3 regions of the Oceanimonas sp. GK1 genome follow, and region 3 is predicted to be linked to each of the others. Evidence: riboswitches for the same ligand, from Rfam matches in the RefSeq annotation. Region 3 holds a riboswitch; each other region holds the start of a gene.
What was found. A riboswitch is a leader RNA that binds a small molecule or an ion and turns the genes downstream of it on or off. The one in region 3 is predicted to bind thiamine pyrophosphate.
Positions count from the first base shown of each region.

Region 1 (3,828 bases), 190 kb from region 3:
GGCGCCCACCGTCATGGTCAGGGCGCCCACCGCCGACAGCGTCAGCAGCCAGGCCTCGCTGCCCGCCATCACCGGTTGCAGCCGGGCCATCAGAAACACCCCGGCCTTGACCATGGTGGCCGAATGCAGATAGGCGCTCACCGGGGTGGGCGCGGCCATGGCATTGGGCAGCCAGAAATGGAACGGAAACTGGGCCGACTTGGTAAAGGTGCCCAGCAACACCAGGCCCATCATCGGCAGGAACAGCGGGTGCTGCTGCAGTGCCGGCCCTTGCGTCAACACCTCGGTCAGCTCAAAACTGCCGGCCATCCAGCCCAGCATAATCAGCCCGGTCATCAGTGCCAGGCCACCGCCCATGGTGACGAACAGTCCCTGCAGCGCCGCCTTGCGGGCCTTTTCCTGCTCGTGGTTAAAACCGATCAGCAGGTAGGAGGTGATGCTGGTGAGTTCCCAGAACACGAACAGGCCAATCAGGTTGCTGCACAGCACCACCCCCAGCATGGCGCTCATAAAGGCCAGCAGGTACATCAGCAGCTTGTGCCTGTCCTTGTTGCCTTCCAGGTAGCGGCCGCCGTAGATGAGAATGAAGGTGCCGATGCCGGTGATCAGCAGGGCGAACATCAGGCCAAGGCCATCCAGCAGAAAGCTCAGGCTGATATTGAGGCTGGGGATCCAGTCGTAGTGAAACTGCACCGCTTCACCGCCGGTGACCCGGGGCCAGAAGCTGGCGAAATAACCGAACAGCGCCGCCGGCAACACCGCCAGAAACCCGCCGATATGCCGACCGAGGCGGGGACTTAACAGCGGCACCAGGGCGGCCAGAACAAAACCTGCCAATACGGCAACAAGCATACGCAAGGCTCCTTTTCATGCCCGTGAACGGGGCGTCAGGATCGGCGAAGATGAAAGGAGAGACTCTGAATGCAGACTATAGCAGTGAACATAATTGGATTAACTATCAGGAAGTTAATCCATTTTTTATTGATTATTAGCGATACGCATACTACAAGCCGCCCCGGCCGGACGCAAGCAAACCGGGACACTAATGCCGGGATCAGCGGGCGAAAAAGTGCTCCACCGGGCCCCGGCCCTGGCCGATTTTCAAGTGAGCACCGGCCTCGATGGCCCGCTCGATATAGTGCTTGGCCGAGGCCACCGCCAGCTCCAGTGTCAGGCCCTGCGCCAGGTAGGAAGCCAGCACCCCGGACAGGGTACAGCCGGTGCCGTGGGTGTTGGCGGTGATCACTCTGGGGGTGTCGAAACAGCGCACCTCGCCATGGTGCAGCAGCCAGTCGGGACTGCGCGGCTCCTGTTGCAGAAAGCCGCCCTTGAGCAGCACCGCCCGGCACTCCAGCTCATTAAGGGCGGTGAGCAGGGGCTCTACCTCACGCAGTGACGCCGGCACCGGCCGTTCCACCAGGCAGGCGGCTTCCGGCAGGTTGGGGGTGATCACGTCCGCCAGCGGCAGCAACCGCTGCTTGAGGCAATCCACCGCCTCGGGGGCCAGCAGCATGTCGCCGTTGGCGCTGACCATCACCGGATCCACCACCAGGTGTTGTGGCCGGTATTGTTCCAGGGCGTCGGCCACGGTATTGATGGTGTCGGTATCCCCCAGCATGCCCACCTTCACCGCCATGACCGGCAGATCGCTGAACACGGCGTCGAGCTGGGCACGAATGATCTCCTGGGGTACCGGGTGCACGGCGGTCACCCGCTGCGTGTTCTGGGCGGTAATGGCGGTGATCACCGAGCAGGCGTAGCCGCCGGTGGCGGAGATGGCCTTGATGTCGGCCTGAATACCGGCGCCGCCGCCGCTGTCGGAGCCGGCAATGGAAAGAATAATGGCTTTGCTGCTGTGCATGTCCTTATGGTCCTTGTAAGGCGTGAAAACCACAAGGCCATCGGCCATCGGTTCCCTACGCCAGTGTTAACTGGATCAGGTTCAACGGGTTCGGCATATCACTGCCGTCTCGGCCTTTCGGCTCCCCGACCAATCGCACGATAATACCCAGCCCACTGGCCAAATGCCAGTCGACGCATTCACTCACAAAAATGTAACTTAACAACAAAAATGGAGTTGGATTGTATACAACACCTGTGTACAGCCGAACAGCGGGCATAAAAAAACGCCTTCAGCATTCTGGCTGAAGGCGGCCTGAGCAGCATATGAAGTAAATGCAAAAAGCGTGACAGGGTGATTTACCCTGCCTCTGTACCTGATGACACTCTACTCCCGAAGGAAAGCAGAGAAAAGTCGAGATACGTAATATTATTTCATTATCGTTATTTTGTTGTCAGATTAGTGAGCCTGATCCCAGTTGTCACCCACCCCGGCTTCCACCAGCAGGGGCACATCCAGACTGGCGGCCTGCTGCATCAGCGCGCAGATGGTTTCCCGGTGGGCGTCTACCTTGTCTTCACGAATTTCAAACACCAGTTCGTCGTGCACCTGCATCAGCATGCGTACCTCGCCCTCGGGCAGCTCACCCAGCCAGTCATTCACTCGAATCATGGCCTGCTTGATGATGTCGGCGGCAGTGCCCTGCATGGGCGCGTTGATGGCGGCCCGCTCGGCACCCTTGCGCCGGGCGCCGTTCTTGGATTTGATTTCCGGCAGGTAGAGCCGGCGGCCGAACAGGGTGGAAACATAGCCCTGTTCACTGGCCTGCTCCCGGGTGGTCTCCATGTAGCGCAGCACCCCGGGGTAGCGTTCAAAGTAGATGTTCATGTAGTCCTGGGCCTCGTTGCGGCCAATGCCCAGCTGGCGCGCCAGACCAAAGGCACTCATGCCGTAGATCAGGCCAAAATTGATGGCCTTGGCCCGGCGGCGCTGCTCGGCAGACACCTGCTCCACCGCCACCCCGAACACCTCGGCGGCGGTGGCCTTGTGAATGTCCTGGCCGTGGGCAAAGGCGTCCAGCAGCCCCTGATCCTGGGACAGGTGCGCCATGATGCGCAGCTCGATCTGGGAGTAGTCCGCCGCCACCAGTTTGTAGCCGGGCTCGGCCACAAAAGCCTGGCGAATGCGCCGCCCTTCCGGCGTGCGGATGGGAATGTTCTGCAGATTGGGATCCGACGACGACAGCCGGCCGGTGGCGGTGTTAGCCTGGTGGTAGGAGGTATGAATGCGCCCGCTGTGCTCATTCACCATCAGCGGCAGCTTGTCGGTGTAGGTGGACTTGAGCTTGCTCAGGCCCCGGTATTCCATCAGCAGTTTGGGCAGCGGGTAATCCAGCGCCAGCTCCTGCAGCACTTCTTCGGCGGTGGACGGCGCTCCCTTGGGGGTCTTCTTGATCACCGGCAGTGCCAGTTTGGTGAACAGGATCTCGCCGAGCTGCTTGGTGGAGCTCAGGTTAAAGGGCTCACCGGCCAGCTCAAACGCCTCCCGCTCCAGCTCCTTCAGCCGCTTGGCTATTTCCTCACTCTGCATGGCCAGCAGCTGGCTGTCGATGCGCACGCCGGTGTATTCCATCTGGGCCAGAATCGGCACCAACGGCATCTCAATATCATTGAACACGCTTTCCAGCACCGGCTCGGCAGCCAGTTTTTCGCTCAGATGGTGATGCAGCCGCAGGGTAATGTCGGCGTCTTCCGCCGCATAGGGCCCCGCCTGCTCCAGAGGGATCTGGTTAAAGGTGAGCTGTTTGGCACCCTTACCGGCAATGGACTCAAAGGATGTGGTGCTGTGATTGAGGAAAAAGGCCGCCATGCTGTCCATGTCGTGCCGGGTCTGTACCGAATTGAGCACATAGGACTCCAGCATGGTATCAAGCAGCGCGCCCTTCAGCGCAATACCGTGGTTTTTCAGCACGTTGATGTCGTATTTGA
Region 1 is NC_016745.1:532,355-536,182, reverse strand. It holds gene GU3_RS02570 (putative monovalent cation/H+ antiporter subunit A) at 1-852, opposite strand, end outside; gene thiD (bifunctional hydroxymethylpyrimidine kinase/phosphomethylpyrimidine kinase) at 1,055-1,861, opposite strand; TPP riboswitch at 1,897-1,999, opposite strand; gene polA (DNA polymerase I) at 2,300-3,828, opposite strand, start outside.
Region 1: another riboswitch for thiamine pyrophosphate. It lies ahead of thiD (bifunctional hydroxymethylpyrimidine kinase/phosphomethylpyrimidine kinase); the one in region 3 lies ahead of thiC (phosphomethylpyrimidine synthase ThiC).

Region 2 (3,828 bases), 1.5 Mb from region 3:
TGAGGTCACGCCGCTGAGCACAACAGCATTCACCCTTGAACCCAAGGCCCGCACCGGGGTGGCCGGCCGGCAGGTGCCGGTGCGCTGGCAACTCACCCTGCCGGAACAACAGCTGACGCTGAATATCAGCGCTCACCACCCTAACCGCTGGATGCCCACCTCCGTACCCTACTGGGAAGGGGCGGTCCGGGTGACCGATGCCGCCAGCGGTGCGCCCCGCGGTCAGGGCTATCTGGAAATGACCGGATACTGACCGGGTGACATCGTCACCCGGCCTCTATGAAAGGAATTGCGGGGAGTTAAAACATCAAGCGGGTGGTCACCCCAAACAGGCGGGGAGCGCCCAGCTGAATGTAGTCTTCGGTGACGTAGCCCTTGCGCGGGTCGTTGCCGAACTGGAAGCCGCGCACGGCGTAATCCTCGTCGGTCAGGTTACGGCCCCACAGGGTAATGCTCCAGTGGTCCCGCTGGTAGCCGAAACGGGCATGGAGCAGGGCGTAGGCGTCGGACCGGGCGTCGTGGCTGTCGGAAAAGTAGAACGTGTCCTTGCCTTCCACATCCAGGCCGGTGAACCAGCCGCTGCCGAGGTCGAGGCTGGCGCCCAGGGCAAACTGGTATTCCGGGGCGTGGGCGGCGTCGCGGCCGTCAAAGTAGGCACCGGCCTCTTCCAGCCGAGTGTCCAGCAACCCCAGGCTGCCGTAGATCTCGAGAGCGGCGCTGGCCTGCCACTGGGCCTGGGCTTCCAGGCCGTAGCTGTAGGCGCGCTCGGCGTTGGCGGTGTAGTCGATGTAGTCGGTGGAATTGTCGGGGCGCAGCACGTTACGGTAGGCGCTGATCTGGGCGTCATCCCGCTGCTGGAAGAACAGGGCCACCTGAGTGTGCAGGGTGTCGTCCAGCAGGCTATGCTTGCCGCCGATTTCGTAGTTCCACAGGGTTTCGGCATCAAAGTCACGCAGCTCGTTGGGCAGGTTGCCAGTGGCGTTGTAGCCGCCGACCTTGTAGCCCCTGGAGATCAGGGCGTAATACATCTGGCTGTCGTCCACCTGGTATTCGAGCGCGACCCGGCCGCCCCAGAGCATGTCGACGGGATCGCTGCCGTTGCCGTCACTGTCGCTGTATTGGGTGCGATCCTGCTCCACCCGCAGGCCGTTGATCAGGGTCAGCTTGTCGGTCAGTACGGTTTCCAGCTCGCCGTAAGTGGCCATCCGGTTGGCTTCATACTCGCTGGTGAAACCGGCGGGCAGGTAGGTGTAGTGACGGGTCAGATCCGAGCTGCGGTGGAAGAAGTAAATGCCGCCGGTCCAGGCGGTGCGGCCGTCGAACAGGGCGGACTCTTCGGTGGAGATAAAGCGCACGTCGGCGGTGGCACCGCGCTCGTCCCGTTGGTAGTTGTCGGTGGCGCTGTAGCCGCCGAGGCCGGGATTGGCCCAGTCCACGTCGTAGCCGTATTCCAGCTCGCTTAGGTTCACCGCCAGCGAGGTTTGCAGGGTATAGGCGCTGTGGCCATACCAGCTGGCGGTGCCCGACAGGGCCAGGGTTTTCTGGCGATCGTGGCCCGGCTGATCGGATAGGGTATGGCGGCTGTTGTCGAGGGAGAAGGCGTCGTAGCCGTTGTCGATATTGGCGTAGAAAGCGCTCAGATCCAGATCCAGATCCTCGCTGGCCTCGATGCGGAATTTGCTACGCAGCAGGGTCTCGTCAATGTTGTTGGTGTTATCGGTATGGTGATAATCATTGGTGATGAAACCGTCGCTCAGGTTGCGCTGGGCGGCAAGACGATAGCCCACCTTGTTGGTGAGCGGGCCGCCCACCGCCGCGCTCAGGTTGCGGGTGTTGTACTGCCCCAGGGTCAGCTCGGCGTTGCCTTCCGTGGTCTTGGTGGGCTCACTGGCGCGAATGTTAATCAGGCCGGCCAGGGCGTTGGCGCCATACAGGCTGCCCTGAGGGCCGCGCAGCACTTCCACCTGGCGGGCGTCCAGCAGAGTGGCGCCGCCGGCCATGGCGCTCATGTCGATACCGTCCACCACCACACCAACGGACGGGTTGACCACACCGATAAACTGGCTGCGCTCGCCCACACCACGAATTTGATAAAACTTGCCGCGGGAAGCGCCGGCGCTCAGGTTGACGTTGGGGGCCTGGGCCAGCACGTCTTCCAGGTGATCCTTGCCCGGCTGCTCCAGTCTTTCTTCATTCAGCACGCTCACGCTGGCGGCGGTGTCCTGCAGGGTATCTTCCCGAAAGCTCGAGGTCACCAGTACGGGGGCCAGGGTGTAGACGGATTCAGAGTTATCGGCGGCCTGGGCCGGCAGAGCGGCTGCCATGGCCAGGGTTAAGGCAGAGGGGACAACAGGGTTCAGTCTTGGCACTTTATATCTCCATTTCAGTGCGAAGACCCGGTAGCAATACGAGCAGGGCAGGGCGTTGTGAGCTTCCTATTCCTACGCCGGTATCAACCGGATCAGGTTCAAAGGGTTCGCGCACGGCGCATCTCAGGCAATGGGTTGCCACCCCTTAGGATTTGGCCTTGGTTATAAGGCGAGCGGAATTATACGCATTCAGGCATAAAGGTCGACAAGAATCGAGGGTTGGTACTGACGTGCGGTCACGTGTTGACCGAATCCACCTGGACATTGCGACAGCGGCAGTGAGCCATGCTTATGCTTTTTGAATGATGAACCGACTTTACATCTACATAAGAATAATCTTATATTAGTTTTGCCTTAATTAAACGGAGTGCTCATCATGAAAAAAGGAAGAAAAATACTGGCCGCGCTGGCCCTGGGGGCCGGCATCAGTGCCGCGAGTGCCGCTCAGGCGGCAGAGTCAAAGGTCTTGCTGCTGGTCACCAGTGCCGCGCCCCAGGTGCAGGGCATGGCCATGGTGCTGGGCAATGCCATGCAGGAGCAGGGCCGTCAGGTGAAGGTGCTGCTGTGCGACAAGGCCGGGGATCTGGCCATTAACGGATACAGCAGTGCGCCGCTGAAGCCAAACAACGTCACCCCGGAGCAACTGATGAGCAAGCTGCAGCAGGGGGGCGGCAAGGTAAGCGTGTGCGCGCTTTATCTGCCCAACAGCGAATACGACAAGACGGATCTGCGCGAACAGGTAGAGGTCGCCACGCCGGCCGAGATGGCCGCCATGATGACGGCGGACGATGTACGGGTATTCAGCTTCTAAAAAGGAGAGCAACCATGTGGAAAGTACTGACGCCGGCGCTGCTGGCCATGACCCTGGCACTGCCGTCCTGGGCGAGCAGCGACGAACTGGGGCTGAGTGCCCGCCAGGCCTATGAGCAGAACCGCGACAACGATCAGGTGTTGCTGGTGGATGTGCGCGATCCGGTGGAGATCATGTTTGTAGGGGGCACCAACGAGGTGGATGTCAACGTGCCCTATCTGCTGGTGGATCGCAGCCAGTGGGATGAAGACAACCAGCGCTTTCGGTTATACCGCAATCCGCAGTTTATTGAGCAAATCAAGGCGGCCCTGGCCGAGCGCGGCCTGGATGAAACCGCCACCGTCATCACCATGTGCCGCTCCGGCAGCGAGCGGGGCCTGCCCAGCGCCGAATTTTTGCGGGAGCATGGGTTTTCCAACGCCCGTTACGTGGTGCACGGCTTTCAGGGGGATGCCATCAAGGAAGGCGAGCGAACCGGTTTTCGCCTGGTGAATGGCTGGCAGAACGAGGGCTTGCCCTGGAGCCCGCGTCTGAGCCCGGACAAACTGCAGCGGCCACAGTAAGCAGGCTTGCGAGCAAACCCACCATGGAGCTGATTTTTCTGGGCACCTCCTCGGGCACACCCACCAAAACCCGCAGCCTGTCGGC
Region 2 is NC_016745.1:2,340,030-2,343,857, reverse strand. It holds gene GU3_RS11100 (lipocalin-like domain-containing protein) at 1-253, shown strand, start outside; gene GU3_RS11095 (TonB-dependent receptor) at 300-2,324, opposite strand; TPP riboswitch at 2,422-2,525, opposite strand; gene GU3_RS11090 (DsrE family protein) at 2,746-3,180, shown strand; gene GU3_RS11085 (rhodanese-like domain-containing protein) at 3,195-3,743, shown strand; gene GU3_RS11080 (ribonuclease Z) at 3,767-3,828, shown strand, end outside.
Region 2: another riboswitch for thiamine pyrophosphate. It lies ahead of GU3_RS11095 (TonB-dependent receptor); the one in region 3 lies ahead of thiC (phosphomethylpyrimidine synthase ThiC).

Region 3 (3,828 bases):
GCGGTCGATGTGCCGCCAGAGATCCATCAGCTGTGCTTCGCTGAGGCGGCCGCCGGCATCCAGCACCAGTCTTAGTCCGGGCACCAGAATAGACAGCTCCCGCACCAGGCCGGCGTCAAACTGCACATCGCCGGTCAGGGTCAGCCAGGCCTGAGTGGGATGCACTCGGCGGCAGCGCCAGGCGCGAATAATGGCTTCCCGTTCCCCTTCCAGCAGCGGCAGGCTGGGGGCGGGGGGCGCGGTGAGTGGCATGAGCGCACAGCCCAGCCCAAAACGTATCCAGGGGAGTGTGGTATTGGGTTCAAGGCCTTGTTCAAGCTGTTTGCAGGCGGCCAGCAGTTCGGTTTCGGTGGCGGCCGGATCGGCGGTTACCGGCGGGGCCACCTCGGCCCAGTGGCCGTTAATATGGACATAAAAGCCGTGGCGGCGGCGCACGGTCACGCCGTCGATCAGCTTCTCTTTGGTCAGGGGCAGGGCATAGCGGTAAACCGAAATGGACATGGCAAGGCGCTCAGCTATTTACTTTCACATAAAGGTAACATGGTGGCACGGTGAGCGACAGAGGTGTTTATTGCCGGGGCCGAGTGAGTATCATAAGGCCACTTCTACAAGAGGGAATTTGTTTTCATGCCCCTGACGACCTGGCTGCTGGCCATTCGCCCCAAAACCCTGCCGCTGGCGGTGGCCTCGATTGTGCTGGGAGCGGCGTCTGCCTGCACCATCCATGCCGGCGTGCTGGCATTGGCGCTGCTCACGGCGCTGCTGTTGCAGATATTGTCGAACCTGGCCAACGACTACGGCGACGGTCTGCGCGGCACCGACGGCCATGAGCGCATCGGGCCGGCCCGAGTGCTGGCCTCGGGGCGGGTCACGGCGGCGCAGCTGCGCCGGGCCATGGTATGGGTGGTGGGGCTGGCAATGGCGAGCGGACTGGCGCTGCTGACCTTGGCGCTGGGCAGCAACCTGGCCGCCTGGCTCGGGTTTTTGCTGCTGGGAGCGCTGTCGGTGCTGGCGGCGCTGGGTTATACCCTGGGCCGGCGGCCCTACGGCTACTCGGGGCTGGGAGATGCGGCGGTGTTTGTGTTCTTCGGCCCGGTGGCGGTGCTCGGCACCGGCTGGCTGATGCGGCCCGAACTCACCGCCACCGGTGGCTGGGCGGCATTGGTGGCGGGGTTGCTGTCGATGGCGGTGCTCAACATCAACAACATTCGCGATCTGGACGGTGACCGCCTGGCCGGCAAGCACACCCTGGCGCTGCGGCTGGGGCTGCCCCTGGCCCGGGCCTGGCAGGGCGCGGTGCTGGCGCTGGCCCTGCTGGCGGGCGAGCGGCTGATGACCGGCTGGGGATATCTGGCATTGGCGGGGCTGTGGCCACTGGCCCAAGGGCTGAAGCTGGTGCTAACCCGTGAAGGCGCCGAGCTGAACCGGGCACTGGCGCTCACCGCCAAGGGTACCCTGGTATTGACCGCCGGGCTGGCATTGGGGTTGGTAACGGCCTGAACCTGCGGGGGTGTGCACTGTCGTCGGCCAAAGGGCACTGCTTCTCCGGCACGCCGTAAACCCTTCCATGGGGGCTCCGTTGCGCCATCCATGGCGCAAAGGGCACGGCGAAGCAGACACCCTTTGCCCTCCTTGGAATGTATGGAGCTGACTGACAGCAAGCAGACAACACCGATGTTGCTCGAAGCAGCAGCAGGGATTGCCGTAACCGACCATCAAATGCCATGGATGGCATTTGCTGAGCGCTACATGGAGGTACTCGCAGCGTGTCGGTGGAGGCAACCCTGTTGTTGCTTCTGGTAGAGGAACATCAGGCCGTGTGCCATCAGCCACCTTATGCAAAAAAGTAAGCGCCCGGTACGTTTTCGGCTGTGGACGGGCCGGAGAACGCCTTTGCTTTTGTGAACTTGGTCTGGTTATACTGCGACCATCTTGTCGGAGTGCCCTTTTGGGCTGAGACCGCGAAAGCGGGATCCGTTGAACCTGATCAGGCTAATACCTGCGAAGGGAAGCAAGTAAAGAACCCGCCACCGGATGTACGCAGTTCTTTATCAACACTCCCGACAAGCATTTTCACCCTATGGATAAAAGTGAGATTGCTATGTCAACCAAAGTAAACCGTCGTGAAGTTCGCAGCCAGGCCCAGGAATACATTCACAACCTGAAGGGCGAACCCTTTCCGAATTCCTCCCGCATTTATCTTGAAGGCTCACGCCCGGATATAAAAGTCGCCATGCGCGAAATCGCCCTGGCCGACAGCTTCAAGGGCGGTAGCGAAGACAACCCCATCTTTGAACCCAATGCACCGGTACCCGTGTACGACACTTCCGGTGCCTACGGCGATCCCGAGTCCGAAATCGATGTGCGCAAGGGCCTGCCCCCGCTGCGTCAGCAGTGGATCCTGGAACGTAACGACACGGTCGAGCTGGCCAGCGCCACTTCCCACTTTACCCAGCAGCGCATGGCCGACGACGGCCTGGATCACCTGCGTTTCGAGCACCTGCCCAAGCCGCGCAAGGCCAAGATCGGTCAGTGCGTGACCCAGATGCATTATGCCCGTCGCGGCATTATCACCCCCGAGATGGAATACATCGCCATCCGTGAAAACATGGGCCGTGAGCGGGTGCGCGACGAACTGCTGCTCAAGCAACATCCGGGCGAAAACTTCGGCGCCAACCTGCCGGAAAACATCACTCCCGAATTCGTGCGCAAGGAAGTGGCCGAAGGCCGCGCCATCATTCCCGCCAACATCAACCACCCGGAAGCCGAGCCCATGATCATCGGCCGCAACTTCCTGGTGAAGATCAACGCCAACATCGGCAACTCGGCGGTGACTTCCTCCATTGAGGAAGAAGTGGAGAAACTGGTGTGGTCCACCCGCTGGGGTGCCGACACCGTTATGGACCTGTCTACCGGCCGCTACATTCACGAAACCCGTGAGTGGATCCTGCGCAACAGCCCGGTGCCCATCGGTACCGTGCCCATCTACCAGGCGCTGGAAAAGGTGAACGGCGTGGCCGAAGACCTGACCTGGGAAGTGTTCCGCGACACCCTGATCGAGCAGGCCGAGCAGGGCGTGGACTATTTCACCATTCACGCCGGCGTGCTGCTGCGTTATGTGCCCATGACCGCCAAACGGGTGACCGGCATTGTGTCCCGCGGCGGCTCCATCATGGCCAAGTGGTGTCTGACCCACCACAAGGAAAGCTTCCTGTACGAGAACTTCCGCGAAATTTGCGAAATCTGTGCCGCCTACGACGTTTCCCTGTCCCTGGGTGACGGCATGCGTCCCGGCTCCATCGCCGACGCCAACGACGAGGCCCAGTTCGCCGAACTGCACACTCTTGGGGAACTGACCAAAATCGCCTGGGAATACGACGTGCAGGTGATCATCGAAGGTCCCGGCCACATTCCGATGCACATGATCAAGCGCAACATGGAAGAGCAGCTCGAGCACTGCCATGAAGCCCCCTTCTACACTTTGGGCCCGCTGACCACCGACATCGCCCCGGGCTACGACCACTTTACCTCCGGCATCGGCGCCGCGCTGATCGGCTGGTACGGCTGTGCCATGCTCTGTTATGTGACGCCCAAAGAGCACCTGGGCCTGCCCAACAAGGAAGACGTCAAACAGGGCCTGATCACCTACAAGATCGCCGCCCATGCCGCCGACCTGGCCAAGGGCCACCCGGGCGCCCAGATCCGCGACAACGCCATGTCCAAGGCGCGCTTTGAGTTCCGCTGGAACGACCAGTTCAACCTGGCCCTGGATCCGGAAACCGCGCGGGAATACCACGACGAGACCCTGCCTCAGGAATCGGGTAAGGT
Region 3 is NC_016745.1:337,729-341,556, reverse strand. It holds gene GU3_RS01705 (o-succinylbenzoic acid (OSB) synthetase) at 1-501, opposite strand, end outside; gene menA (1,4-dihydroxy-2-naphthoate octaprenyltransferase) at 628-1,500, shown strand; TPP riboswitch at 1,927-2,028, shown strand; gene thiC (phosphomethylpyrimidine synthase ThiC) at 2,102-3,828, shown strand, end outside.